Regions from separate parts of the Paenibacillus dendritiformis genome, predicted to be linked through region 2. Evidence: riboswitches for the same ligand, from Rfam matches in the RefSeq annotation. Region 2 holds a riboswitch; each other region holds the start of a gene.

Region 1 (5,339 bases), 3.1 Mb from region 2:
TAGTAGGGTAGATTACTAGAGTGGGCGGAGGATGATATTCTCGAGGCGGGCCAGCCCCGTTTCATTTTCGGTTCGTGGCAAGCGGAAGGGACCGGCCCATGCAGGCCAGTCCCGGTACATACAGCTTCGTCTTCTTATTATTCTACCAGCTTCCAGGAGTCATCGCTTCCCGGAATGCTCTGTGTCCACCACTTGGCTTGGTAGAGCTTGCCTTCATAGCGAACCAAGTCGCCTCCTACATAGACATTGCCTGGCACGTAATCCACACTGCCGTCTTCATTTGGAATCACTTCTTTTTGCCAGGCTTGCGAGGTATCTGGCGCTTGGCCTTGCACCCACCATTTTGCCGTGTATTTCTCACCTTTGTAGATGACCGAATCGCCTTCGTAATAGATCTTCGTCGGATCATACGTATCCGCAAGTCCATCAATCACGTTAATCTGGCGCTTTGCAGACGCTTGCAGGCCTTGATTGTCTTCTACAGTGTATACCAACTCATATGTTCCCGGAACAGAGGAATCAACCGTTCCTTCGATCGCGATGCGATCGGTCAGGTCGCCGTCCTCTTCATCCGCAGCGGTAATCCCTTCTCGCGGATCGAAGTGATCGCCAACGAGAATCGTTTTATCCGTTGCGCCAAGGATCACAGGCTTGTGATTGATCTTTTCTGCAACGGTGACCGTACGTTCCGCAACCGCTTGCTGCCCTTGGCTGTTCTCAACGGTGTACACCAGCTGATATGCCCCCGGAGCAGAGGAATCAACCGTTCCTTCGATGACGATGCGATCGGTCAGGTCGCCGTCCATTTTATCCGCAGCGGTAACCCCTTCCATCGGATCGAAGTCCTCGCCCACGAAAATCGTTTTATCCGTTGCCCCATGAATCACGGGTTTTGAAGCTGCCGGCGGAATGCTGCCATTTCCGAATGCTTTGAAAATATCGGTAAATTGATATTGCGCCGTTACGCCGCTATTATTTTCCAACATCGCATCCCGGTTCATCGACCAGAAGGAGGTCATCGCGAGCCCTTTCTCGATCGCATGATCAACCACCCATTGAGACCACTCTGTCGTAAAGATCGGATGAGCCGCGCCTTCAAAACCGATTGATGGCGTCGTTCCAATTATTCCATAAGCCTCTTCATCGGTTAGATCCGTGTTGGCATACTGCTTGTAGTATTGCTTCACTTGATTCTTCGTCGAATCAACGGCTCTCAGCGAAGCGGAACCGTAGTTCTCGCCAGGCAGGAGCGTTCCGCTGCCATAACACATCGTCATGATGTTCACGACTTTGACATCCACGCCGGCAGACAGGTAAGCCTCCAATACATCCAATTGAACGGAAGTCAGACCGCTTGGCAGTACAGGGAGCGTCAATACGATATCGACTCCGGTTGCGTCTTGCAGCTTTTTAATCGCCTTCGCATTCGCGATATTCAGGGCTTTGTTCTGGGCGCCGCCCTCAATGTCGAGGTCTAATCGGGTCAGTCCATAGCCTTGAACAAGCTCCATATACGTATTGAACAACGTATCTGTGTCTTGAGTTACTTCCCAGAACGTAACGCCGTTCAAACCGCCAAGGGAGATCGCGACATCTCCGCCCATCTCGCGCAGCTCCCGGATCGACTGCTTGATTCCTTGATATTGGGCATTGTCTGCATTCTTTTCATTCAGTACGGAGTATCCTCCCCAGCCCCATTGCACTTTACCGTCAACGATTTCCTTCGAAATGGACTGAATGAAGCCGAGATTAAAGAATTTCACGCCGGTATCCTCGGAAATTCGGGCAAGGTTAGGGGCGCCATTGTTGGAATAGCCCGGCTTGGTCACCCATGCAACCATGTCGATGAACGGAGAATGGACTTGCTTCGGCCACTCGATTCCTTGGCCAGCCCCAAAGTCATGCTCCGGAGCTACCGCTTCGGTCACTGTAATCATGCGTTCTTTTTCGGCCGTTAAGCCTTGCGAATCCGTGACGGAATACGTCAGTTGGTACTTCCCGGCCACATTCGTGTCTACTTCCCCCGTCACGGTAATACGCGACGTTACGTCTCCGTCTTCCGCGTCCGTAGCGGTAACCCCGGCGAGCTTATCGAAGATGTCGCCGACTCGAAGCGTGAGATCGGTCACGCCATGCAATACAGGCGGTTGATTCTTGCTTGGAGCTTCATCGCCCAGAATGAGTTGTCTGTTCATTTCCGGGCTGTTATTCGACACCCGCTGAACAAGCTCCATGCTTGTCATCTGGGCATCTCCCTTAAGTTTGAACGCATAAGAAGCGCCCGGCTCTATTGTTTTTGCATCATAGACCGATTTCAGGTCAACGACCGTGTAACCATTTTCGTAGGTTACGGAGCCAGCCAGATAATCGCCGGAAGTCAACGGTCCATCTGTCTTGATATACAGCTTCGGCAGCTTAATCGTTTTTGCGCCTCGTTCCACGGCTCTCAGCACTTGATTCGATTCGGTCAAAGCTTCGTTGTTGACAAGCGTAACTTCATACCCTTTATTGTTGCCCCAAGGCTCCGTATACGGTTTCACATCTGCCGTAACACCGAGCTTGGCATATTGGATTGCATGTGTCGGCAGCGGCAGGCTTCCGAAGAGGCCTTCTTTCGTCGCCTTTGTTAATTTGTCACGCTTGGCAGGGTCCGCAGTAGGGGCATCATTGGAAGCCATCCATGCAATGACCCCGCCGAGGCCGCGCTCAAGCACATATTTCGTCTTCTCTTGAATGGATCTTTCATTGTCATAGGTGTAGAATACGCCGCTTGTCTTATCATACAGATAAGGAGCTTTGGCAGCATCATCCCAATATTCTGTGAGATTCGGGTAAGTGGCCTTCAACTTGTCGAGATTGCGATAAGACCAAATCCCAGTTCGGCGGCCGCCGTCCCCAAGGACGAGAGGGGATTCGCCAACCGCGCCGCGGGATGGAGTCTGATCCGCATCCTTGGCGGATAATGCGGCTTGACCGAATAGTCCCGGATGATTCGGATCGGGTCCTTGCGACACTTGATCCCAGCCGCGGGTATAGTAGGCTGCCCCGATGACGATCTTATTCGGCTCGGCTCCTTGCTGAATCAAATAATTCACGCTCTCGTCGATGGACAGATTGTTGCCGGTGAGCGGATCATTGGGATTCGGATACAGACCGGTATGATGGCCGCTTACTTCATCCCATGCGCCCCGCATGTCATAAGTCATGATATTGGCAAAGTCTACAATGTTAAATAACCTCGGCACATCAATGCCGATATCAATTTTTGCCTTGGGAGCGGGAAGAGCAACGGACAGCTCGTACGTTTTGCCAAGCTCGGCTCCTTGTTGGTTCAAGGCGTTTTTGAAGTCTTGCAGGAGCAAAATATAATTATTTTTATCCTCCGGGGTGGCGTATTTCGTGCCTTCATCGTTTTTATTATCGACAAGATCAGGTTGTCGCACTTCAGCCGGGAACTCCCAGTCCACATCGACGAAGTCCATGTTCGTGTACTTAATGAATTTCATGACATTCTGGACCAAATTCGCCCGCTTCGCAGCATCGGCCGCCACAACGGAGAAGTCGCCTGATTTCGACCATCCGCCAAGAGAGATGCCGATTTTCAGATTCGGGTTTTCGGCGCGCAATTGCTGCAGGGCGATGAGGACGCCTGCATTGGCTGCGTCCCATTGTACGCCATCCTGACCGACAGGCGCGCCGACAGCCGCATCCTTGTCCGTAAAGACGAGATTGCCTTGGGCATCAAAATCTAGGAAGGCATAGTTCAAGTGGGTTAGTTGATCGGCGGGTATATCCTTGGGATAAAAGTTCCCTTGTCCTCCCCAGATCGACCAATCGCCATAGTACATGACATTCCGGATTTCCTGTGCTGAGCCCTGTTTGATATCAGGTTCCTTTGCTGCGGGAACAGTCGTTCCTGCATAAGCCGGCGCCAGGGAAGAGACGAACATCATGATGGTCATTACCGTCATGGCGAACAATCTTCGGGCACTCTGCTTTCTCCTAATCTTCATCCGTAATTCACTTCCTATCAATAGATTATATTAATAGGCAGCTAGGGAGGACTTGCGATGGAATCATGCAAAATAACGCATACGACGAATAGAGTGTGGTTGCTATTGGCCGGCAGCTGGCTGGCATAGAATTTCTTCCTTAGCCCCTTTAGCTTTGCGTCACTAGATTTCCCTAGCTTTGCCTAGTAATACCTGAAAAAATGCATACGCTTTTATTTTTAATTATGACTTTTTATCCTGTATCTTGTATAACGATACATGTTTGCACCGTTTAATATACAGGAAATTCACGCTTATTTAATGGGGCATGCGGCCCGTTTGTGAAAATATGAACATAGGCCGATTTTATTACTCATTCGAAACATATCAAGTTCAACATTGGATGCGATAACGGGATGCAATGTGATTCCCTGTCCTATGATGATGTGCACCATTCCAGTAATAGCGCCGTTCTCTTGACAATCCCTGCTATGGATTTTTACATATTTATGCTACCCGGAAAGTTTGGGAAAATAGGACTTAGGGAGGGGGCGGAGAGATATCTCGATGTGGATTGACCTGCCCGAGTTCGCATAATTATAACCGAATATAACTATCCTTATATTCAGTCTGGAGCCACAAATGTGGCGGATATGTGATGATGACATTCTTAGGTTGGAAAACTTCTATCTATCATGCGTTGTCTCCGCATCCGGATTTGTAGTAGGATTACATTGAATCCATGTAATGGAAACGATGCAGCTTATTTTTATAGACGATAGGAGTGTTTTGTATGCTGACGCCACTGAAGGATAAGACGGTCGTCGTGACCGGAGCCAGCAAAGGAATCGGCAAAGGAATTGCGAGAACCTTCGCCTCACATGGGGCGAAAGTCTCAGTCGTCGCACGCAGCCTCGCAAAAGCGGAGGAAACCGCGGCGCAAATCCGGAAGAACGGAGGCGTTGCTCATGCCTTCGAAGGCGATGTCGCAGATTTGGAGTCGATGAAGCGGGTTGCGAACGAGACGGCCGGTACTTTCGGGGGGATCGACGTGCTGTGCGCCAATGCCGGTATTTTTCCGAATGCGCCGATTGAGGAGATGACCGGCGAGCATTGGGATCATGTGATGAACACGAACGCGCGCGGGACGCTGTTTTCCCTTCAAGCCTGCCTGCCCTTTCTGAAGAAAGCGGAATACGGCCGAATCATTGTTACCTCTTCTATTACGGGGCCGGCCACCGGTTATGCGGGATGGTCGCACTACGGCGCAAGCAAAGCCGCTCAGTTGGGATTCATGCGCAGTGCGGCGCTCGAGCTCGCGCGTTACAGCATTACCATTAACGCCGT
Region 2 (5,339 bases):
TATACTTATATTCACTTGGATCAACCGGCTCATATCCTTCTACCGGCTTCGCGGTCAGCAGCTTTTCGGAACCCGTCGGGCCTGTGAATGTATCCGGGGCGGCAACCTCGACATCCTTCGTGCCTTCCAGTAAGTACTTCACGGTGACCGTTTGTTCCTTCGCCGTATAGTAGAACGTATACTCGTTCTTACCTGCTTTGAATGTATACTCATACGTATCGTTCTCTGCGGTGTAACCCGGAATCGGCTTCGCTTCCAGCGTTACGGTCTGGCCCGTTGCGCCTTCATGCGCCGTTGCTTCAGCCAGTACCTTATCCGTACCTTTCTCCAGGTACTTCACGGTGACTGTCTGCTTCTCCGCCGTGTAGTAGAAGATGTGATCCGGATTCTCGCCAGCCTTCAGCTCATATGTCACTGTTTTCGGCTCTTCCGCTTCATAGCCCGCAATTTCTTCGGCTTTCAGCGTAAGCTCTTCCCCGGTCTTCCCTGTCTTCACGCTTGGTTCCAGCAGATCCTTACCCGTGGCTCGGTCTACGTAACGGACTTTGACGCCCTGTCCCAATCCGTTGTAGTAGAAGACATGATCCGGATTTTCAGCCTTCAGCACATATTCTACGGTTGTCGGCTCTTCTGCTTCATACCCCGCAATTTCTTCGGCTTTCAGCGTAAGTTCTTCCCCGGTCTTCCCTGTCTTCACAATTGGGACCAGCAATTCCTTGCCGGTTCCACGGTCCACATAGCGCACCTTCAAGCTCTGCTCTGTCCCGTTGTAGTAGAAGATATGATCCGGATTTTCGCCGGCCTTCAGCACGTATTCTACGGTTGTCGGTTTTTCCGCTTCATATCCCGCAACATGTGCGGCTTCCAGCGTCAGTGTTTCTCCCGTCTTCCCTGTCTTCACGCTTGGTTCCAGCAGATCCTTGCCCGTGGCTCGGTCTACGTAACGGACTTTGACGCTTTGATCATTTGCGGTGTAATGAAAAGTAATCGTTACATCCTGGCCAGGCATCACGCCCGTTACATGCCCGCTGTCCACAGTCAGTCCGCTGCCTTTACTAACCTCGACATTGGAGAACTCGTAGCCGTCGAAATTCTTGCTGCTTACATCGATGGATTCGCCCGGCTTTTTGTCCGCCTCGCTGCGATCCAGCACCTTGTCTCCCGATTGGTGAACAATCGTCAGCTTGTTAGGGACATCGTTATAACCGAACCAAATAATTGGCGAAGGCTTGCTAACCGTCAAATCCACTTTCGTTGGATTGTCGCCAACTCTCAACGTGTAACCTGGCACTGTTGGCGCCGGGACGGTATAGGATTTGCCAACCTCAAGCGCGTCGCTTCCATCCTCCTCGTGGTAGCGGCTGTACAGCTCTTGGGCCAAATCCGGGCGTTCGACTTCTTGGCCGTCGGAATTGACCGGCTTGCCGTTGGCATTGACTTTATACGCCTTGACGAGAATCGAACCTTTGCCCAAGCCCACTCTCGGCACTTCGAAATCCTTCGATGTACGATCACCTTTGGCATCGGTGTAATTCATCGTCGTTGTCTTATTGGTCGGGTACAATTGTTTTGGATCCGGGTTTTTGGAGTGATCCATTTTGACCCGGTAAGTAAGCGTCGCCGGATTGCCTTCCGTAACATTGCCAATGTTCCAGGTAAACGTTTCGGTTTGCGGGTTCCAGGTTACCTCCCCTTGAGAGGCCTTGTAGTCGTCCGGGCCGAAGGAGCTTCCCTTCAACTTCAGATCGAACATGTCCCCCATCGGGTCAGTGACTACCGCATTCTCTGCGGCAAAGGCAATTTTGCTGGCCAGTTCGGAGAAGATTCGCTCCAGACTGTCGCTGGTGCCCGAATAATAGCCTTTGTTGGCAACATCTTTCAGCGTATTGGTGGCATTGCTATTGCTGCCAACATCCAACCCAATAGAATAAATATGAATTCCTGCATCATGGGCCAGCTTGGCTTCGGAAATCGTGCCGATGCCATTGTCTTTAATTTCAAACTCATAGCTGCAACTCCACAAAAAACAAGTTTCCTTACCCAAACCATACCAGTTAGAGCCCAGGCTGTAACTGGAGCCCGACCCAATAATGTTTTTGTCGTTAAAATCAGAAAGAATAAACTGATGGCTATTATTTCCCCATGAACCTTTTACTGCAGTAGACGCCTTGTAACTATACGTCGGCTCCCCGTCACTCAGCAGAACGATCACTTTGTTGTTGGCCTGGCTTGTCTTTAAAAGCTCCTGAGCTTCGTGCAGTCCGGCCTGAATATTCGTTCCCCCGGTCGCCTGTATATTATCAATGGCACGTTTCAATTCCGTCTTCTGGTCAAGGCCTTTGAAGTCAGATACCTGATCAGAAGTCTTATTGAAGGTCACTACTGCAATTCTCGTGTCCGAGTCTTCAATCAAGAGATTGTCAACGAATTTCTTCGCTGCATCCTTGGCCTTCGGCAATCGGTTCTGGTTCGGTTTTTGGGTCATGCTTCCCGACTTGTCGATTACGAGCACGACATCGGAGGAGCCCGATTTCAGGTTCTTGCCTTCGACTGTCAGTGTAATATCCCATTCATCCAGCTTGCCTTCGACCGGGTTCGCTTCCTTCGTGAGCTTCACCGCTCCCGGATTCGGCCACTCAAGCTCCCCGGAACTCGCCGCCTGGGCGCCGAGCGTGCCCGGAATCGTCCCAAATGCGACACTCAACATACACAACCATGTAACTACTAGTCTGAATCGGCGTTTCATAGTTTCCTCCTCATTTTTTCATCTGAGTCCTCCTTTGCAGAATAAAATTGCCTCCTCACGTCTTATTTATATCGTTCTGCGGGCCAAAAATACCGCGGAGAACCGCCCTATGAAAAATAAAAAAATCCGGCTGCAATTTAACGATTGTTAAATGCAGCCGGACGATCATGGGCCTGGTGGCCTTTAGATTCCTAAGCTTTGCGGCCTAATCTTTCGATTAGTGTGCCCTATGTAGTTACGGTATCCAATCATACCCAGCTAAAGCACTATTCAATGCTCAATATATGGGACAGCCTCCTTTTTGTCAATCACTTTTTTGAAAATTTTTCGTTCCGCTTCCAACAGCGCCTGAACCCCCGAAAAATCCCCTGGTTGGGGGATTTTCTTCAAACTGCAAATGGGATAAAATATTCATTTCTTTGAAAAATAATCGCCTCTTATTTTCATAATTATAGGTACTTCGACCTAATATTTCACAGTTCGACTCGTTCGCATAGAAATGGATAGGCGAGGAATGAAAAGGAATTAAATTGCAGCTCATTTTCCATCGCTTCCTTCCGAATCGGGTCATACTATAAGGGCGTTGGTGGTACTCCGAAAAGAAGAGACGACAAAACAAGAGGAATTTGCAGATCTTGGATCGTTGACAAATGGATGAGCAGGACATATGATAAGTGATGTAACGGATGTGTAACCGGTTACACATAGAAAGGAAGGATACTCCGTCATGGCCACGATCAAAGATGTGTCGAAATTGGCGGGCGTATCGGTCGCAACCGTCTCCCGGGTCCTGAACCAAAAAGGGTATGTCCATGAGGACACCGAGAAGAAAGTGATGGAGGCCATTCGGGAACTGAACTATATTCCGAATGACGTCGCCAGAAGCTTGACCAAAAAATCGGCGAAAATGCTGGCGCTTCTCGTCCCCGACATCACGAACCCGTTCTTCAATGAACTGGCCCGTGCCGTGGAGAAGGTAACCCAATTGTACGGATACGCAACCATTTTATGCAACTCCGACGACACCCCTGCCAATGAGAAGCAGTATATTCACGCATTGAAGCAGAAATACATCGACGGCTTCATCCTTGCATCGAATACACTGTCGGCGGAAGAAGTCCGGCTGCTGGATGTTCCGGTGGTCACGTTGGACCGGACGATTTCGGATACCATACCGACGGTCGCCTCCGACAACCGGGAGGGAGCGCGGCAAGGCGTGCAATATCTCCTTGATCGCGGCTGCAGCAAAATCGCCCATCTTCGGGGACCGCAGCAGCTATCGATTGCGGATGAACGATGCCAGGGATATTTGGACGTGGTGAAGGAGGCCGCATGGTTCTCCCCGGATCTCATCATCGAAGGCAACTTCAGCCTGAATCAGGCGACGGAAGCGGCCAATCGCTTGCTGGATCGTCACCCCGATGTCGACGGTATCTTCGCCGGCAACGATATTATGGCGATGGGAGCGCTGCGGGCCGTTCAGAAACGGGATATTCCCGTTCCCGACCGGATGCAGATTGTCGGCTTCGACGGCATCTCGCTGGGCGAGATGGTCTACCCGGAATTGACGACAGTCGCGCAATCCATCTATGAAATGGGGCTGCTGGCAGCCCGAATGCTGATTAAAATGATCGAAAGAAAGCCGCTGGACACGATGCATTACAAGCTTCCCGTAGAACTGATCCGGCGAGGGACGACGCGATAATCGCGCCGCTTTCATAGAACTTCATATTCAGGGAATGCTATTCTTTAGAAAAACAGCGTGCGTTCTCTCCGGTCTGATTTTTCTTCATACCCATCCGACAGCTTGGGATGAAGAAATTCTTTGTCGGGTGTGTAACCGGTTACACATACAGTTGATTTGTTTTCATATGCCGCTTTCAACCCACCACATTCAAAAGGAGTGCTTGAACATGGAAACTGTGAAAAAAATTCCTGTCATTCTGGATACGGACCCTGGAATTGATGATGCCGTCGCCATTGCGGCCGCCCTGTTCCATGAGCGTATCGATGTCCGGCTGATTACGACGGTTGCGGGCAATGTCGGCCTCGACAAGACGACCAATAACGCCTTGAAGCTGCTTGAGTTCTTCGGCAAAGAAGTGCCTGTCGCCCGGGGCGCCGCCAAGCCTCTCGTACGCCCGGCCGAAGACTCCAGTCATATTCACGGAGAATCCGGCATGGACGGCTATGATTTCGACGAACCGAAGCAGACTCCGCTCGATCATGCCGTGCTGCAGATGCGCGACACCATTATGAACAGCCCGGAACCGATTACAATCGTTCCGATCGGACCGCTTACGAACGTGGCCCTGCTGCTGACGCTGTTCCCGGAATGCAAGGAGAAGATTGAGCGCATCGTGCTGATGGGCGGTTCCGCTTCCCGCGGCAACCATACGCCGAATGCCGAATACAACATCTATGCCGATCCGGAAGCCGCCAGCATCGTATTCAACGCCGGTCTGCCGCTGGTGATGGTCGGACTTGACGTGACCAGCCAGGCTACATTGACGACCGAGATTGTGGAGAAGATAAAGGAAATGAACAAGACGGGCTTCATGCTCTACTCCTTGTTCCAGCATTACCGGGGCGG
Region 3 (5,339 bases), 590 kb from region 2:
GCAGCTCGGCAGCCATACGTCCAAGCTCGCCCAAGCTTATCTGGCGGGAATCACTGACCAGCTTCAGGGAATGAAAGATATAAAGAGCAACAACCTGGAACCCTCCCGCTTGGAGTGGCACCAGCAGCTTACCGAAGGAACCATGCAAGAGCAGCTGGATTATGTGCGGCTAAGGCTGAATTCCCAGCTGTTGTATAAAATATCGTCCTCACTGCTTATTGCCGGATTTATCTTTGTGTCATTTCGCTTTTTTCCGGCTGAGGGACCGTCTTTGTTGATCGTTATTCTGGTCTTTGCCAGGTTGTGGCCGCGATTTACCAGCCTCCAGTCCAAGCTGGAACAATTGGCTTCGACCATCCCCGCCTTCAAGGCTCTTCAGCAATTGCAGCATGACTGCCAGTTGGCCGCAGATCAGGCGATCGCGCTTACCGAATCGCCCGCTCAGGGACCTGGCCCTTGGTTCGTTATGCAAGGAATCGAAGTCAGAAATCTTTCGTTTCGTTATCAGCCGCAGCGGCCTGTGTATGCTTTGCAAAATATCAGCGTTCATATTCCTGCCCAAGGGATGACCGCTATCGTTGGCAAATCAGGGGCCGGCAAGAGCACGTTGATCGACCTCCTTATGGGCCTGATGCAGCCTGAATCCGGTCAAATCCTCGTGGATGGCATGGCGATCACGAATGAAAATCTGCTCGCGTACAGACGCTCCATCGGGTATGTGGCGCAGGATCCGTTTCTCTATAATGCGAGCATAAGAGAAAACCTGTTGATGGTTAAACCGAGCGCCACGGAGAACGATCTGTGGGAAGCGCTCGATTTCTCCTCGGCAGCTGAATTTGTACGCAAGCTTCCTCACCAATTGGAGACGCTCATTGGAGATCGGGGCATTCGTCTGTCAGGAGGGGAACGGCAGCGGCTGGTGCTGGCAAGAGCCATCATCCGCCAGCCTTCGATCCTTGTCCTGGATGAGGCGACAAGCGCACTGGATACGGAGAATGAAAAAAAGATTCTGACCGCTTTGCACCGGTTGAAGGAGCGCATTACGGTCATTGTGGTTGCCCATAGGCTGTCCACCATCCAAAACGCGGAACAAATTTTAGTTATGCATGACGGGAAATTGGTTGAACAGGGAACCTTTTTGTCATTATTCTCAGAAAAAAAGAGTATATTTGTTAATCTCTTACAAAATCAGGAGGTGAATCCTGTTTCCGTCTATCCGTTGTAGCCGCTTTCGGAGGTGGCACAAATCGGATATAATAGGGACAAGCAGATGTATACACGGAGGTTAAATCATGATCGGAGAACGGATTCAAATCCTTCGAAGGAAGAAAAATTACTCACTGTCAGAACTCTCCGAAAGAGCCGGTGTCGCAAAATCCTATTTAAGCTCAATTGAAAGAGGAATTCAGCAGAATCCTTCCATTCAATTTCTGGAGAAGATTAGCGTTATTCTTGGGGTCTCGGTTGAAGAGCTGCTGCAAGATAAAGAAGCCTCGAATGAAGCTGAGGCGTTAGACGAAGAATGGACTAATCTTGTAAAAGAAGCGATGGCTTCTGGCGTAAGCAAAGAGCAATTCAAAGAATTTTTGGAATATAATAAGTGGAAGCTAACACGCGAAGAGTCGTGATGCCCACTAGCGTTGAGGCAGCCAGGAATAAAGAAATCTCCGATTGTTGAGTCCACCGCGCATTATCTGTAAACACGCCTCAACAAAGGAGATTTCTTTTCGCTAATGTCAACGCTCGCGAGTTATGCTTCTGAATTGACATGGAGCGGCCATTCGGGATTAGATTGTGCCTGAAAATCGCGAAGAAGTTTACGAATGTCCTCAATGGAAAGGCCCATTTGTCGTGCAGTTAAGATAATAGCTACCCAATCCTTGTCCAATTGTTCATTGTTACCTGGAACCGCTTCAACCATGATTGCATTGCCTCCCGAATTTACTCGGCCGGTTGCACCACTAACTCCACGCGCCTAAAGTGCCCAGACAAAAGCGCATTTCATCGTTTCCTAATATATACTTATTAAGTAGCATTATACACGACATTTGACGTTTCATGGTGTCATAGTATGTCGTCTCTGGAGCACTAGTTTTGTCGAATTCGGTGATTACCCGGCCGTGATCCTCTCGCAATACCCTTGCGGATTATGAACCTGCCAATTCCAGCTATCCTCACACATGTCGATGATGCCGTATTTCGGGAACCATCCCAGGTTCAATAGGTACTTGGTCGGATCGGCATAGCAAATCGCGACATCCCCCGGTCTTCGCCCCACGATTTCATAGGGAATCTGAACCCCCGACACCTTCTCGAAGGAATGGATCATCTCCAGCACCGTAACCCCCTGGCCCGTACCCAGGTTATAACATTCGACCCCATTTGTATGATCCAAATGCTCCAATGCTTTCAGATGGCCTTGCGCCAAATCCACGACATGAATATAATCTCGGATTCCCGTTCCGTCTTTTGTAGGGTAATCGGAGCCGTATATTTTGAGCGACGGCAATCTCCCTACGGCGACTTGCGTAATAAACGGCATTAAATTGTTAGGCGTCCCATTGGGGCTCTCTCCGATCTTTCCGCTTTTATGTGCACCGACGGGATTGAAATATCTGAGAATGGAAATTCCCCATCTCGGGTCAGAAGAAGCCAGATCCTGCAGTACTTGCTCAATCATTTGTTTGGTTCTTCCATAGGGACTCACCGCCCCAAGGCTGGCTTCCTCCGAAATGGGAACACAGTCCGGTGCCCCATATACCGAGGCGGATGAGCTGAATACCAGCTTATACACGCCATGCCTGGCCATCGCCCTGCACAGAACCAGCGTGCTGGTAAGATTCGTATGGTAGTAATCAAGCGGCACCTGAACCGATTCCCCAACCGCTTTCAGGCCGGCAAAATGGATCACGGCATCGATGCGATGTCCCTCGAATATCCGATTCAAGCGTTGCTCGTCGAGGAGATCCGCTTCATAAAAAGCAAATCCTTTGCCTGTAATATCCGAGATCCGGCGAATCGCTTCCGGATGGCTGTTGGAGAAATTGTCAAGAACGACGATTTCATATCCCGCCTCCAGCATTTCTACGCAAGTATGGCTTCCGATATAACCGGCGCCACCCGTGATCATAATGGCCATTACCTTGTCTCCTCTCTCCGTATGACCGGATTGAATTTAGTAAGGATCGACAGCTTTCCCAGATTCGCCTTGGCTATGTTCGTTAAGTAGATAAACTCCCTCGATTTGCGAAAGCACGCATAGAAGATCAGGTTCGTTACGGTCAGGCACAGCAGGACCCTGACGGCGATATCCCATAACAGCGGCAGCGTGAACAAGCCTGCAATCCAGCCGCAGAAGGATGCCGCCAGAAGAACTAACGCGGCATGCAGTGCGTAACGGGTAAAATAAGGGCGCAGCGGTTGAAAGAATACGTGCTTATGAAGCAAATAAGGATCAACCCAAAAATAGGTTAGCAACCGGCTAATGACCGTTCCGAGGAACACTCCCGGCATCCCGATGAAGCGTGCAAGCGTAATCGATAATGCGATGTTCATTGCCGCTGCGATCAACGGGCTGTACCTTCCCCTTCGGAACATGCCTGTCGTATCCCGGAACATGGTCGAAGCATTTTGCATCCCCGTCGTATAAAAATTGAGCAGGATCGCAAGCAAGGTCTCCTTGCCGAGGACAAAAGAACCTCCGAGCCATAAAATAATCACGGGATCGAGCAAGTTCCACAAACAGACGGCACAAAGCCCGAACACCCAAAAGTTGGCCAAGCGTAACACACAGTAGAAGAAAAACTTCTTCTCCTTATCCTCCGTAGCGTTCAAATTCCCTACGCTGGCCGTTAGAGAATAGAAGAAATAGCTGAGAAACGTAGTTAAGGTTGTCAGAATCAAATAATAATTGGAATACAGTCCGACCCATATGACGCCAAACAGGTTCGCAATAATCAGATTATCCGTCCCATTGATGACAACGCCGCTCACTTTGTACATAAGCAGGGAGCGCAGATTTTGAAAAAAGGTCTTCTTCTCTCCTTTGTCCAGAGGAGTACTGAGCGGCTCCCTCAGGAATTCGTACTTTCGGTCGGCCACGCGGGAAATATACTTGTTTCTGAGAACGCTCATTCCAATCTGGATCACAAGGAATAGAATGTAGTTTTTCGTACAGAGAAGCACGATGATTTGGATCGTGTTCATGGCAATGACATACACACTATGGATTCGCGATATCACATGCTGCTGCTGGTCGGCCACAATAATGGCCTGTTTATAAGCGAAGAAGTAGGTGGACACGGAATGGAGCAGAAATAACACATAGATGAGTTCGAGATGAGAAACCGTCGTTTCCCCCTGAATGAAAACATCGAGAAAGGGAATCAGGGAAAGCCCCAGCAAGAGCACAATCATACCTATGAACAGATAGGCTTTTCGAAATAAATGCATAAAAGCTTTTATCCTGGCCTCGTCCCGATCGGCAAGAGGTTGGTACAAGCTGTAAATAATCGCGGTCTCAAAACCGAGATTGGCAAGAGACAGGAGCATGAGCACATCGGAGAACAGGCCGCTCACTCCCAGATACTCAACGCCAAGCGTCCATATAAAAACCGTTCTAACGATAAAACCCATTATGGTGCTAATGGCTTGCCCCAGCAGACCAAAAAAAATGTTATAAAGCGAATTGCGAATTCTCATCCCTGTACCTGCTCTTTTACCTGGTTTCACGGATTTGCTGCAAACCCGTTCTCACTTTCCTTCTGATGATCGGGAAAAATTGCGTCACACGGTAGCGGAACCGTTCTTTTCTTCGATGGGCCACGAAATCGTAATCCGGAAACCAAGACAGCAGATCCGGATCCTTCACGTTGTCAGGATTCTCCCGCATGCGCTCCTGGATCGGCTTCCATAACCGTTCGATTTGGATATTCGTGAAAAACTTGACCTCCCGCTTCAAAAACCGCTTCAAAAAACCGGAGAGCTCATCAGGAACCGGAAAACCGTAGTCATTCGGGTCATGGCCCTCTGCCGCAATCCCCATGATCGTTCTGACGCACTTCTCGCATTGACAGCAATTTTCTGTGTTGCGATAGCATACCCGGACGGCGGTCTTGTCATTGGCAGCGGCATAATGATCGACAACCACTTTGACTTTATCCTGCCGGGACAGCTCATATCCGTCATGGAACACATCGCCCGTTCCGTAACGAATCAGATTGTCCGTCGACGGGTCGGAAGCGCATGAATACGTGTTGCCGATCGTATGCGAGCTCGCAATGTAAATCGTCTTCACCTGTAACAAGCAGGCTGCAGGAACCGCTGCCGATATAATCGCC

The links. A riboswitch is a leader RNA that binds a small molecule or an ion and turns the genes downstream of it on or off. The one in region 2 is predicted to bind cyclic di-GMP.
Region 1: it holds a riboswitch for cyclic di-GMP, as region 2 does, so the genes downstream of both, L6439_RS13425 (glycosyl hydrolase family 18 protein) here and L6439_RS27295 (MucBP domain-containing protein) in region 2, are expected to answer to the same signal.
Region 3: it holds a riboswitch for cyclic di-GMP, as region 2 does, so the genes downstream of both, L6439_RS00910 (anti-repressor SinI family protein) here and L6439_RS27295 (MucBP domain-containing protein) in region 2, are expected to answer to the same signal.

What each region holds. Positions count from the first base shown of each region.
Region 1 covers NZ_AP025344.1:3,065,011-3,070,349, forward strand. Annotated here, with positions in the region: gene L6439_RS13425 (glycosyl hydrolase family 18 protein) at 138-4,013, opposite strand; cyclic di-GMP riboswitch class I at 4,122-4,206, opposite strand; gene fabG (3-oxoacyl-ACP reductase FabG) at 4,786-5,339, shown strand, end outside.
Region 2 covers NZ_AP025344.1:6,151,795-6,157,133, forward strand. Annotated here, with positions in the region: gene L6439_RS27295 (MucBP domain-containing protein) at 1-2,746, opposite strand, end outside; cyclic di-GMP riboswitch class I at 2,896-2,983, opposite strand; gene L6439_RS27300 (LacI family DNA-binding transcriptional regulator) at 3,474-4,451, shown strand; gene rihC (ribonucleoside hydrolase RihC) at 4,660-5,339, shown strand, end outside.
Region 3 covers NZ_AP025344.1:193,604-198,942, reverse strand. Annotated here, with positions in the region: gene L6439_RS00920 (ABC transporter ATP-binding protein) at 1-1,225, shown strand, start outside; gene L6439_RS00915 (helix-turn-helix domain-containing protein) at 1,293-1,628, shown strand; gene L6439_RS00910 (anti-repressor SinI family protein) at 1,751-1,921, opposite strand; cyclic di-GMP riboswitch class II at 1,939-2,021, opposite strand; gene galE (UDP-glucose 4-epimerase GalE) at 2,111-3,139, opposite strand; gene L6439_RS00900 (lipopolysaccharide biosynthesis protein) at 3,139-4,701, opposite strand; gene L6439_RS00895 (peptidase) at 4,718-5,339, opposite strand, start outside.